3 regions of the Streptomyces bugieae genome follow, and region 3 is predicted to be linked to each of the others. Evidence: predicted binding sites of a transcription regulator. Region 3 holds the regulator's gene; each other region holds the start of a gene.
What was found. The regulator HrcA, encoded in region 3, represses chaperone genes, less so after heat shock. The targets are predictions, from matches to a motif close to TTNGCACTCNGNNNNNCNGAGTGCNAA.

Region 1: the regulator HrcA is predicted to act here: its motif matches at 2,872-2,898, upstream of groES (co-chaperone GroES).
Region 2: the regulator HrcA is predicted to act here: its motif matches at 2,468-2,494, upstream of groL (chaperonin GroEL).

The regions. Positions count from the first base shown of each region.
Region 1 covers NZ_JAZBJP010000021.1:80,216-84,416, reverse strand. The annotation lists gene V2J85_RS26755 (hydroxyacid dehydrogenase) at 1-285, shown strand, start outside; gene groL (chaperonin GroEL) at 656-2,281, opposite strand; gene groES (co-chaperone GroES) at 2,415-2,723, opposite strand; gene V2J85_RS26740 (FtsW/RodA/SpoVE family cell cycle protein) at 3,258-4,201, shown strand, end outside.
Region 2 covers NZ_JAZBJP010000017.1:13,766-17,966, forward strand. The annotation lists gene V2J85_RS23875 (DUF998 domain-containing protein) at 1-299, opposite strand, end outside; gene groL (chaperonin GroEL) at 717-2,339, opposite strand; gene V2J85_RS23885 (cold-shock protein) at 2,660-2,863, opposite strand; gene V2J85_RS23890 (MoaD/ThiS family protein) at 3,363-3,641, opposite strand; gene thrC (threonine synthase) at 3,696-4,201, opposite strand, start outside.
Region 3 covers NZ_JAZBJP010000005.1:220,652-224,852, reverse strand. The annotation lists gene V2J85_RS13965 (nitronate monooxygenase) at 1-98, opposite strand, end outside; gene dnaJ (molecular chaperone DnaJ) at 462-1,598, opposite strand; gene hrcA (heat-inducible transcriptional repressor HrcA) at 1,599-2,615, opposite strand; gene V2J85_RS13950 (MBL fold metallo-hydrolase) at 2,810-3,547, shown strand; gene V2J85_RS13945 (DUF3097 domain-containing protein) at 3,636-4,201, shown strand, end outside.

The DNA of each region.
Region 1 (4,201 bases), on a different contig from region 3:
ATCAACACCGCCCGCGGCTCCCTCGTCGACGAGACGGCCCTGCTGCCCGAACTGCTCACCGGCCGCCTCAACGCGGTCCTGGACGTCACCGAGCCCGAACTCCCGCCCCCCGGCTCGCCGTTGTACGACCTGCCGAACGTGCTGCTCACCCCGCACGTCGCCGGCTCCCTCGGCACCGAACTCCACCGCCTGGCCGACCACGCCCTCGACGCCCTCGAACGCTACGCCCGCGGCCTCCCGTTCACCGACCCGGTCCACGCGGAGCACCTGCACCACTCGGCGTGAGCCGGCCTGACCACGCGACCTGACCACGCGGTCTGCCCCGGCCCGACCACTCGACCTGACCACGCGGCCTGCCCCAGCCCGACCACACGACCTGCCTCGACCCGCCCCCCTGACCCGACCCCTCGGACCACCCGGGGCGGTCGCCGGCCCCTGCCCTCCCCGGGCGGGTGCCCCGCTCCCCCGCCCGCGGGTCGCCACCTGACCCGCCCACCCCCCGAAGGGGGGTGGGCGGCGGGGAAACAACGACACAGGTAGGCGGCGGGGAAACAACAGCGCGAAAACCCAGAACCCGGCCCCGCCGAGGCGGGACCGGGTTCGTCGGGTCAGCGAGGGGCGGCGGCAGGGCGCCGCCCCCGGCCCGTAGGACGCGTCAGTGCGCGTGGCCGTGGCCGTGGCCGGCCTCGGCGGGCTCCTCCTCGGCGGGCTTCTCGACGACCAGGGTCTCGGTCGTCAGGAGCAGCGAGGCGATGGAGGCGGCGTTCTCCAGGGCGGAGCGGGTGACCTTCACCGGGTCGATGACGCCGGCCTTGACCAGGTCGCCGTACTCGCCGGTGGCGGCGTTGAAGCCCTGGCCCTTGTCCTGCTCGGCGACCTTGGCGGTGATGACGTAGCCCTCGAGGCCGGCGTTCTCCGCGATCCAGCGCAGCGGCTCGACGACGGCGCGGCGGACGACGGCGACACCGGTGGCCTCGTCGCCCTCCTTGCCGAGGGAGCCGTCCAGCACCTTGGCGGCGTGGACCAGGGCGGAGCCACCACCGGAGACGATGCCCTCCTCGACCGCGGCGCGGGTCGCGGAGATGGCGTCCTCCAGACGGTGCTTCTTCTCCTTGAGCTCGACCTCGGTGGCCGCGCCCACACGGATGACGCACACGCCGCCGGCGAGCTTGGCGAGGCGCTCCTGGAGCTTCTCGCGGTCCCAGTCGGAGTCGGTGGTGTCGATCTCGGCCTTGATCTGGGCGACGCGGCCGGCGACGTCCTCGGCCTTGCCGCCGCCGTCGACGATGGTGGTGTCGTCCTTGGTGACGGTCACGCGGCGGGCGGTGCCCAGCACGTCCAGACCGGCCTGGTCGAGCTTGAGGCCGACCTCCTCGGCGATGACGGTGGCACCGGTGAGGGTGGCCATGTCGCCGAGCATCGCCTTGCGGCGGTCACCGAAGCCGGGGGCCTTGACGGCCACCGCGTTGAAGGTGCCGCGGATCTTGTTGACGACCAGGGTCGACAGGGCCTCGCCCTCGACGTCCTCGGCGATGATCAGCAGCGGCTTGGAGCCACCCGCCTGGATGACCTTCTCCAGCAGCGGCAGCAGGTCCTGGATCGAGGCGATCTTGCCCTGGTGGATCAGGATGTACGGGTCCTCGAGGACGGCCTCCATACGCTCCTGGTCGGTGACCATGTACGGCGAGAGGTAGCCCTTGTCGAAGGCCATGCCCTCGGTGAAGTCGAGCTCCAGGCCGAAGGTGTTGGACTCCTCGACGGTGATCACACCGTCCTTGCCGACCTTGTCCATCGCCTCGGCGATGAGCTCGCCGACCTGCTTGTCCTGGGCGGACAGGCCGGCCACGGCGGCGATGTCGGTCTTGTCGTCGATCGGCCGGGCGGTCGCGAGGAGCTCCTCGGACACGGCCTTGACGGCGGCGTCGATGCCCTTCTTCAGGGCGGCCGGGGAAGCACCCGCGGCGACGTTGCGGAGGCCCTCGCGGACCAGCGCCTGGGCCAGCACGGTGGCGGTGGTGGTGCCGTCACCCGCGATGTCGTTGGTCTTGGTCGCCACCTCCTTGACGAGCTGGGCGCCCAGGTTCTCGTACGGGTCGTCGACCTCGACCTCACGGGCGATGGTGACACCGTCGTTGGTGATGGTCGGGGCGCCGAACTTCTTGTCGATGACGACGTTGCGGCCCTTGGGGCCGATCGTCACCTTGACCGTGTCGGCAAGCTTGTTGACGCCGCGCTCAAGGGCGCGACGGGCGTCCTCGTCGAACTTCAGGATCTTCGCCATGGGTTGCTTCAAGTCCTCTCATTGCGATCCTCGGCACGCAGTGGGGACCGCTGTCTCAAACGGAACTGCGCCCCTGCCCCGGGTTGTTTAGACGCGGGAACCAGGGGCGCAGAACACGGCAAATCTGGGTGACTTACTTCTCGACGATCGCGAGAACGTCGCGAGCCGAGAGAACGAGGTAGTCCTCGTTGTTGTACTTCACCTCGGTGCCGCCGTACTTGCTGTAAAGCACGACGTCGCCAACGGTGACGTCGAGCTCGACGCGCTTGCCGTCCTCGAAGCGGCCCGGGCCCACGGCCAGGACGACGCCCTCCTGGGGCTTCTCCTTGGCGGTGTCCGGAATGACCAGGCCCGAAGCCGTGGTCTGCTCGGCGTCGAGCGGCTGGACCACAATGCGGTCCTCGAGCGGCTTGATGGCAACCTTGGAGCTGGCGGTCGTCACGATCCGACCTCCCCCTTCGGAGATCTCACGGGGTTAACTGTCTGAGGTGGCGACCAGGTGGATCCGTCGTCGCGGGTGCCGGACCTGCCCGTCGCTGTGTGTCTGGCACTCCCCCTCGGAGAGTGCCAACGCCGAGACTATGACGCGGTTAGCACTCGGTCAAGCGGAGTGCCAGCGCGCCGGGGGTGCATCGTGCGGCGCGGGTTGACCAGCGCCCCGTACCGGGAGGACGGGCGGCGTGGATCCCCGCCAAATCGGACACACCTTCCCTTCCCTCGCAACCACGCCACCGGCTGCTTCGTCTACCTCCCCGACTGCCGAGCCGGTGAACCGTGCGCGACGGGTGCGACATGTGCGACGCGCGTTGCGCACGACGTCCGATGCGCACAGCACGTGCGACGCGTGCGACGTGTGCGACGTGTGCGACCCGGTTCCGGCCGGCGGCACTGACCATCGATGGCGGAGGAACCCGTGCGTGGACTGACCAGCGCTTCCCGGGCGGCCGGGGAGCCGGAGAGCGATGCCGAACGCACCATGACGTTCGCGGCGCTCGCCCAGGCACCGAACCGCCGGAGGACCGAGGCCCGGCTGCTCGCCCTCGTCGTCGCGATCGCCGTCTTCGGCTACGCGTACACCGGCCTGTCGATGACCGGCCGGCTGCCCGGCGGGCTGCCCGGATTCGCGGTCAGCATGGTCTTCGTGGCGCTGGTCCCGCACCTGGTCCTGCGCCGCTTCGCCCCGCGCGCCGATCCGCTGATCCTGCCGCTGGCCACGCTGCTGACCGGGATCGGCCTGGTCCTGCTGCACCGCCTGGACCTCACGTACGCCCAGACCCGCCATCCGAAGATCGCCGAGGCGGCCAGCGGGCAGCTGGTGTGGACGGTGATCGGGGTGGCGGTCTGCATCGTCATCCTGCTGGTGCTGCGCGACCACCGCATCCTGCAGCGCTACATCTACCTGACGATGGCGGTGGCGCTGGTGCTCCTGATGGCACCGGCCTTCTTCGGCGCGGACATGTACGGCGCGAAGCGGTGGATCCTGCTCGGGCCGCTGTCGCTCCAGCCCGGCGAGTTCGTGAAGATCATGATCTCGGTGTTCTTCGCCGGCTACCTCACGGTCAACCGCGACGCGCTGGCGCTGGCCGGCCGCCGCGTCATGGGCGTCCAGCTGCCCCCGGGGCGGCAGCTCGGCCCGATCTTCACGATCTGGGTGATCAGCCTGATGGTCCTCATCTTCGAGCGGGACCTGGGCACCTCGCTGATCTTCTTCGGCGTCTTCGTGATCATGCTCTACATGGCCACCGGCCGCACCAGTTGGGTGGTGTGCGGTCTGCTGATGGCCGTCGTCGGCGCGGCTGTCGTCGGCTCCCTCGAACCGCATGTGCACGGCCGGGTGACCGCCTGGCTGGACCCGATGCGCGCGTTCACCAAACAGGGCAGGGCGGAGTTCATGTCCGACCAGCTCGCCCAGGCACTGTT
Region 2 (4,201 bases), on a different contig from region 3:
GACGACAACCCCATTCCGGCCAGCGCCACCCACCCGGCACGGGACCAGCCGCCCGCCGCCGGGCCGTACGCCAGCAGCGCCCCCAGGACGACGAGGGCGGCGCAGACGCACTCGATGCCGCCGAAGAGACCGCGCAGCGGCTGGTCGGCGGCGTACAGCTCACTGACGTACGAGTGCCGGGGATCGAGGCCGGTCGGCAGCACGAACTCCAGCAGCCAGCCGTTGTAGAGCACGGCGGCCACGGCGAGCAGCCGGGCCGCCCAGGTGTCCCGGCGGCCCGGATCGCCGGACCGGCCCACACCCCGTTGCGTCAGCTCCCCTGCCCGCCGCGGACGCACCGCCCGGTCATCGCCTCGCGCCCGTCCCGCCGGCAGGTTCGGGTTCCGCTCTTGCCCGGACATGATCAGTCGCCGCCCGCATCGGACCTGAGCAGACCCCTACGCACCCTGGCTCGCACGAACACTCCTTCGTTTGCGATCACAGGGGGCGCGGCCACCCCGAGACCCTCGACCGTGACTGTCCATAGCCGATTCGGTGCACAGCGTAACCATCATGCCGTCCTCGCCTCGGGAGGCTCAGGGCACGACGGCGGGCCGGGGGAAAAACGCCGCCGGGGCGGCACCCCCTGGGAGGAGGGTGCCGCCCCGGCGTTCAGGACGGGTGATCCGGGAGGATCAGCGTTCTGGTCCAGCGGGCCGGAGGTCCGGCGCGGTGGATCAGAAGTCCATGTCACCGCCCGGCATGCCGCCCGGAGCGGCCGCGGCGGCCTTCTCCGGCTTGTCGGCGATGACGGCCTCGGTGGTGAGGAAGAGCGCCGCGATGGAGGCGGCGTTCTGCAGCGCGGAGCGGGTGACCTTGGCCGGGTCGATGATGCCCTCGGCGACCATGTCGACGTACTCGCCGGTGGCGGCGTTCAGACCGTGGCCGACGGCCAGGTTGCGCACCTTCTCCACCACGACGCCGCCCTCGAGGCCGGCGTTGACCGAGATCTGCTTCAGCGGGGCCTCCAGGGCCAGCTTCACAGCCGCGGCACCGGTGGCCTCGTCACCCTCGAGCTCGATCTTCTCGAAGACCGAGGATGCCTGCAGCAGGGCCACGCCACCGCCGGCGACGATGCCCTCCTCGACGGCCGCCTTCGCGTTGCGGACGGCGTCCTCGATGCGGTGCTTGCGCTCCTTGAGCTCGACCTCGGTGGCGGCACCGGCCTTGATGACGGCCACGCCGCCGGCCAGCTTCGCCAGACGCTCCTGGAGCTTCTCGCGGTCGTAGTCCGAGTCGCTGTTCTCGATCTCGGCGCGGATCTGGTTGACGCGGCCCTGGACCTGCTCGCTGTCACCGGCACCGTCGACGATGGTGGTCTCGTCCTTGGTGATGACGACCTTGCGGGCGCGGCCGAGCAGGTCGAGACCGGCGTTCTCCAGCTTGAGGCCGACCTCCTCGGAGATGACGGTGCCACCGGTGAGGATGGCGATGTCGCCGAGCATGGCCTTGCGGCGGTCACCGAAGCCCGGGGCCTTGACGGCGACGGACTTGAAGGTGCCACGGATCTTGTTGACGACCAGGGTCGACAGGGCCTCGCCCTCGACGTCCTCGGCGATGATCAGCAGCGGCTTGCCGGACTGCATGACCTTCTCCAGGAGCGGCAGCAGGTCCTTCACGTTGCCGATCTTGGAGTTGACGATGAGGATGTACGGGTCGTCGAGCGACGCCTCCATACGCTCCATGTCGGTGGCGAAGTACGCCGAGATGTAGCCCTTGTCGAAGCGCATACCCTCGGTGAGCTCCAGCTCCAGACCGAAGGTCTGGGACTCCTCGACGGTGATGACGCCTTCCTTGCCGACCTTGTCCATGGCCTCGGCGATCAGCTCGCCGATCTGGGTGTCGGCGGCGGAGATGGAGGCGGTGGAGGCGATCTGCTCCTTGGTCTCCACGTCCTTGGCCTGCTCCAGCAGGGCGGCGGAGACGGCCTCGACGGCCTTCTCGATACCGCGCTTCAGGGCCATCGGGTTGGCACCGGCGGCGACGTTGCGCAGGCCCTCGCGGACCAGGGCCTGGGCCAGGACGGTCGCGGTCGTCGTGCCGTCACCGGCGACGTCGTCCGTCTTCTTCGCGACCTCCTTGACCAGCTCGGCGCCGATCTTCTCGTACGGGTCCTCGAGCTCGATCTCCTTGGCGATGGACACACCATCGTTGGTGATCGTGGGGGCGCCCCACTTCTTCTCGAGGACGACGTTGCGGCCCTTGGGGCCGAGGGTGACCTTGACGGCGTCGGCGAGCTGGTTCATCCCGCGCTCGAGACCGCGCCGTGCCTCCTCGTCGAACGCGATGATCTTGGCCATGTGAAGTGGTCCTCCCGGACTGGGGTGGATTGCTCCGGACCGCGCTGGCGCCCGCGACGGACGACCTGCAGACCTGCTGTGGTTCCTTGCCCCACCCGGCCCGCGGGCCTCACCGACCCGGTCCTTCATTGTCACTCTCACTCGGAGAGTGCTAACGCCAATGATTAGCACTCGGGGCATGCGAGTGCAAGCCGCCCGGGGGCCCGATCCGCCCATCGAGGGGGCAGTCGGAGGCCCGTCCGTCCGTCGAAGCGCACGGCAGAAGGCCCGTACCCCCTTCAGGGGTACGGGCCTTCACAACGCAGCAGTCGGTCGGCGCCTCAGCCGGCCACCCGGACCATGTCCGCCTGCGGCCCCTTCTGGCCCTGCGAGATCTCGAACTCGACCCGCTGGCCCTCCTCAAGGGTGCGGTAGCCGTCCATCTGGATCGCGCTGTAGTGGACGAATACATCCGCACCACCGTCGACCGCGATGAAGCCGTACCCCTTCTCCGCGTTGAACCACTTGACGGTGCCCTGAGCCATGCCTAACTCCCCTATTACTGGCCCTTGCGCAGGACCGCACTCCGCGGACCCGGGTCAGACCTCACCCCGCGAAAGGCCCGTGGGGTGTGCGCCGGAACGCGTCGACCGCCGCTGAATGTATCTGGACCGATGCCCAGCGCAACAGGTCAATCGGACGAGAATTCTGGCGCCGGAGAATCGGCTATATGCGGCGAAATCGCGATTCTCCCGGGCAAGCCGGGCCGGGCATAGACGTGCCTAACCGACAAATGCCGCACACACTTTGAGCACAACTCAGCACGGATTCTTATGCGCTCGGCATACCCGGGGACATATACAGCGAGGAGATCGCCACAATGCTATCCCCTTTCACGAAACGGAATTGCCCCGTCCGATTTCGATGGACGGGGCAATTCCGGTCAAGCGGGGGGAGAGATGGCGCAAATCCACGCCTGTTCGATCACCATCCGGACGGTGCCGCGCGCCAGGAAGGGACACGCGGCCGGGCCCGGACGGAAGGTCAGCAGCCTCCGGCGACCGCGGGGATGATCGAGACGCCCGCGCCGTCCGGCGTCGGCGTCTCCAGGCCCTGCTCGAAGCGGACGTCGTCGTCGTTGACGTAGACGTTCACGAAGCGGCGCAGCTTGCCGGCGTCGTCGAGCACACGGGCCGCGATGCCCTGGTGGTTCTTCTCCAGGTCGGCGATCACCGCGGAGAGGGTCGCGCCCTCGGCGGTGACCTCGGCCTCGCCGCCGGTGTACGTGCGGAGGATGGTGGGGATGCGGACCTTGACGCTCATGGTTCTGCCTTCCGGACGGGGATTACGGAGTACGGGTTCGGAAACGGCGCGGGCTCAGCCGGCCAGGCCGGCCGCGCGGAACGCATCCAGGTTCGGACGGATCGTGGCCGTGGGCCCGGTGGTCGGCGCGACCGCGTCCAGCGTCTTCAGACCGTCACCCGTATTGAGGACAACGGTGGTCAGCGCCGGGTCGAGCACACCCTCCTCGATGAGCTTCTTGGTCACGCCGACGGTCACGCCGCCCGCGGTCTCCGCGAAGATGCCCTCCGTCCGGGCCAGCAGCTTGATCGCGTCCACGACCTGCTCGTCGTTGACGTCCTCCACCGCACCGCCCGTCCGGCGCGCGATGTCCAGCACGTACGGGCCGTCCGCCGGGTTGCCGATCGCCAGCGACTTGGCGATGGTGTTCGGCTTCTGCGGGCGCACGACGTCGTGCCCGGCCTTGAAGGCCGTCGACACCGGCGAGCAGCCCTCCGCCTGGGCGCCGAAGATCTTGTACGGCTTGTCCTCGACCAGCCCGAGGGCGATCAGCTCCTTGAGGCCCTTGTCGATCTTCGTCA
Region 3 (4,201 bases):
CCACAGACGGCGGCGGCGAGTTCGGGTCCGGAGCCGCCGCCCGCCATGGGGGCCTGCACGATCGGATAGCGGCAGAGATCGGTCAGTGCGCTGGGCATGACCACATCGTGTCACGGGATGTGGCGGCGCCCCGCATCAGGGGCTCGGCGGGAGAGGGGGCCGGGGGACGGGGCCGGGGGCGGCATGCGCGGGGCGGGGGCGGCATGGGGAGGGGCTCAAAGCCTTAAGGGTGAGGGCGGGGCCTTAGGGGTGGGGCGAACGGATCCCGTAGGGGACACGAGCGCCCCCTGCGGGGCCACAACGGCGAGGTGCCCGGCGGATATTCCCGCCGGGCACCCCGTCGTTCGTGGCTACGTCCGCTCCACGTGGCTCACGTCCGCTCCACGTGGCTCACGTCCGCTCCACGTGGCTCACGTCCGCTCCACGTGGCTCACGTCCGCTCCACGTGGCTGGCGCCCGTCCTAACGGCCGTTGAACGCGTCCTTCAGGCGGGAGAACAGCCCCTGCTGGCCCGGCTGGAACTGGCCCGTGGGGCGTTCCTCGCCGCGCAGCTTGGCGAGCCGCCGCAGCAGCTCCTCCTGCTCCGGGTCGAGCTTGGTCGGGGTCTGGACCTCGACGTGGACGATCAGGTCGCCCCGGCCGTTGCCGCGCAGATGGGTCACGCCGCGCTGGTGCAGCGGGATCGACTGGCCGGACTGCGTACCGGGCCGGACGTCGATCTCCTCCACCCCGTCCAGCGTCTCCAGCGGGCACTTCGTGCCCAGCGCCGCCGCCGTCATCGGGATGGTGACCGTGCAGTGCAGATCGTCGCCGCGCCGCTGGAAGACCGGGTGCGGCAGCTCGTGGATCTCGACGTAGAGGTCGCCGGCCGGGCCGCCGCCGGGGCCGACCTCGCCCTCGCCGGCGAGCTGGATCCGGGTGCCGTTGTCGACACCGGCCGGGATCTTGACGGTCAGCGTACGGCGGGAGCGGATCCGGCCGTCGCCCGCGCACTCCGGGCACGGCGTCGGCACGACCGTGCCGAAGCCCTGGCACTGCGGGCAGGGGCGGGACGTCATGACCTGGCCCAGGAAGGACCGGGTGACCTGCGAGACCTCACCGCGGCCGCGGCACATGTCACAGGTCTGCGCCGACGTGCCGGGGGCGGCGCCCTCGCCGCTGCAGGTCGTGCACACCACGGCGGTGTCGACCTGGATGTCCTTGGTCGTGCCGAAGGCCGCCTCGTTCAGCTCGACGTCGAGCCGGATCATGGCGTCCTGGCCGCGGCGGGTGCGCGACCGCGGACCGCGCTGCGAGGCGGTGCCGAAGAACGCGTCCATGATGTCGGAGAAGTTGCCGAAGCCGGCACCGAAGCCGCCCGCGCCACCGGCGCCACCGGACTGCGAGAGCGGGTCGCCGCCGAGGTCGTAGACCTGCTTCTTCTGCGGATCCGACAGGACCTCGTAAGCGGCGTTGATCTCCTTGAACCGCTCCTGGGTCTTCGGGTCCGGGTTCACGTCCGGGTGCAGCTCGCGCGCCAGCCGGCGGAAGGCCTTCTTGATCTGGTCCTGCGAGGCGTCACGGCTGATGCCGAGGACCGAGTAGTAATCCGTGGCCACTTACGACTCCGCGAGGATTTGTCCGACGTAACGTGCCACTGCGCGTACCGCTCCCATCGTTCCGGGGTAGTCCATGCGGGTCGGTCCGACCACGCCGAGTTTGGCGACTGCCTCGTCGCCCGAACCGTAGCCGACCGTGACGACCGATGTGGACGTCAGGCCTTCGTGGGCATTCTCATGCCCGATGCGTACGGTCATGCCCGAGTCCTTGGCTTCGCCGAGGAGCTTGAGCATCACCACATGCTCCTCGAGCGCCTCCAGCACCGGACGGATGGTCAACGGGAAGTCGTGCCCGAAGCGCGTGAGATTGGCGGTACCGCCGATCATCAGCCGCTCTTCGGTCTCCTCCACCAGAGTTTCCAGCAACACCGACAGCACTGTCGAGACCGTGCCGCGGTCGTCCTGCTCGAAGGACTCCGGGAGATCCTGCACCAACTGGGGCACATCCGTGAAACGGCGTCCCACGACCCGGCTGTTCAGCCGCGCCCGCAGGTCGGCCAGCGAGGTCTCGGCGAACGGCGTCTGGCAGTCGATGAGCCGCTGCTCGACCCGTCCGGTGTCGGTGATCAGGACGAGCATCAGCCGGGCCGGGGCCAGCGCCAGCAGCTCGACGTGCCGCACCGTGGACCGCGTCAGGGACGGGTACTGCACGACCGCGACCTGCCGGGTCAGCTGCGCCAGCAACCGGACCGTGCGCCCCACGACGTCGTCGAGGTCGACCGCGCCGTCGAGGAAGTTCTGGATCGCCCGCCGCTCGGGGCTGGACAGCGGCTTCACGCCGGCCAGCTTGTCGACGAAGAGGCGGTAGCCCTTGTCGGTCGGGATCCGCCCGGCGCTGGTGTGCGGCTGGGCGATGAAGCCCTCTTCCTCCAGGGCCGCCATGTCGTTGCGGACGGTCGCCGGGGAGACCCCGAGCTGGTGGCGTTCCGTGAGTGCCTTGGAGCCGACCGGCTCCTCCGTCCCGACGTAGTCCTGGACGATGGCGCGCAGCACTTCGAGCCTGCGTTCACTGAGCATCCCGCGCACCTCCAGCCGGCCGTCGCCGTCTCGTCTGTCTCCTGGCACTCACCCGGGCCGAGTGCCAGACCCTGAGCCAGTGTACGGCCGGGTAGCACGACCACGGCAAGGGCGGCCGCACGGAGCACGCACCCGATGACCGTGTTCGGGCGATCTGCCGGGCAACGCTATCGCGATGGAGCTAGCGTCTCGGTATGCGCACAGCTTGGGAAGAGGCCGGGTGGGAACGGCTCGGTGAAGGTGTCGCCAGGCGCCGTATGCCGGGCTGGGACGAGACCGTGGGCGTGATCGCCGGGTCGGCCGGCGTCATGATCGTCGACACCGGCGCGACCCTGCGCGACGGCGCGGACCTGCGCCGGTCGGTCCGCGGGGTGCTGGGCCGGGAAGTGACGCATGTCGCGCTCACCCATCCGCACTTCGACCATGTGCTGGGCACCGCCGCCTTCGCGGGTGTGGCGGTGTTCGGCGCGGCCGGTCTCGCCGAGCTGTTCCGCCGCGACAAGGACGCGCTGCGGCACGACGCCGTCCGGCACGGCGTCGACCGGGACGCGGCCGCGGAGGCCGCCGATCTGCTGGTCACCCCGCACCACCACGTCCACGGCCAGCTGACCGTCGAGCTCGGCGACCGGCAGGTGCTGCTCGCCAACGTCGGGCCCGGCCACACCGCCCACGACCTGGCCGTCCTGGTGCCGGGCCGGCACGGCGACCCGGAGATCGTCTTCTGCGGCGACCTGGTCGAGGAGTCCGGCGAGCCGAGCGCCGGCCCCGACGCGCTGCCCCGGCAGTGGCCCGCCGCGCTGGACCGGCTGCTGGCGCTCGGCGGCGACGACGCGCGGTACGTGCCCGGCCACGGCGCCGTGGTGGACGCCGCCTTCGTCCGCGCCCAGCGCGACGCCCTGGCGGCCCGCTTCGGCGTCCCGCCGTCCTCCTGACCCGGCTGCGCCGTTTCCCGGGCAGAACGTCTCCCGGGTTCCCGGGCAGAACGTCTCCCGCACTCCGTCCTCCCGATAGAAAAGGCCCATGCAGAGCAAGCGCTACAGCCCCGACCTCACCCCGCCCTGGAAGAAGCAGCGGCCCGCGCCGGAGGTCCCGGCCGAGCCCGATCTCGTCGTCGAGGAGGTCGCCACGGGCTTCTGCGGGGCGGTGATCCGCTGTGAGAAGACCGCCGAGGGCCCGACGGTCACCCTGGAGGACCGCTTCGGCAAGCACCGGGTCTTCCCGATGGTCCCGCGCGGCTTCCTGCTGGAGGGCAAGGTCGTCACGCTCGTCCGCCCGCGGAACCGGCCGGCCCCGAGCGGCCCGGCCCGTACGGCGTCGGGTTCACTCGCCGTCCCCGGCGCCCGCGCCCGGGTCGCGCGCGCCGGGCGCATTTACGTGGAGGGCCGGCACGACGCGGAGCTCGTCGAGCGGGTCTGGGGCGACGATCTGCGCATCGAGGGCGTCGTCGTGGAGTACCTGGAGGGCGTCGACGACCTCCCGGCGATCGTCCGGAGCTTCGCGCCGGGGCCGGACGCCCGGCTGGGGGTGCTGGTGGACCACCTCGTACCGGGCTCGAAGGAGTCCCGGATCGCGGCCGAGGTGACGGG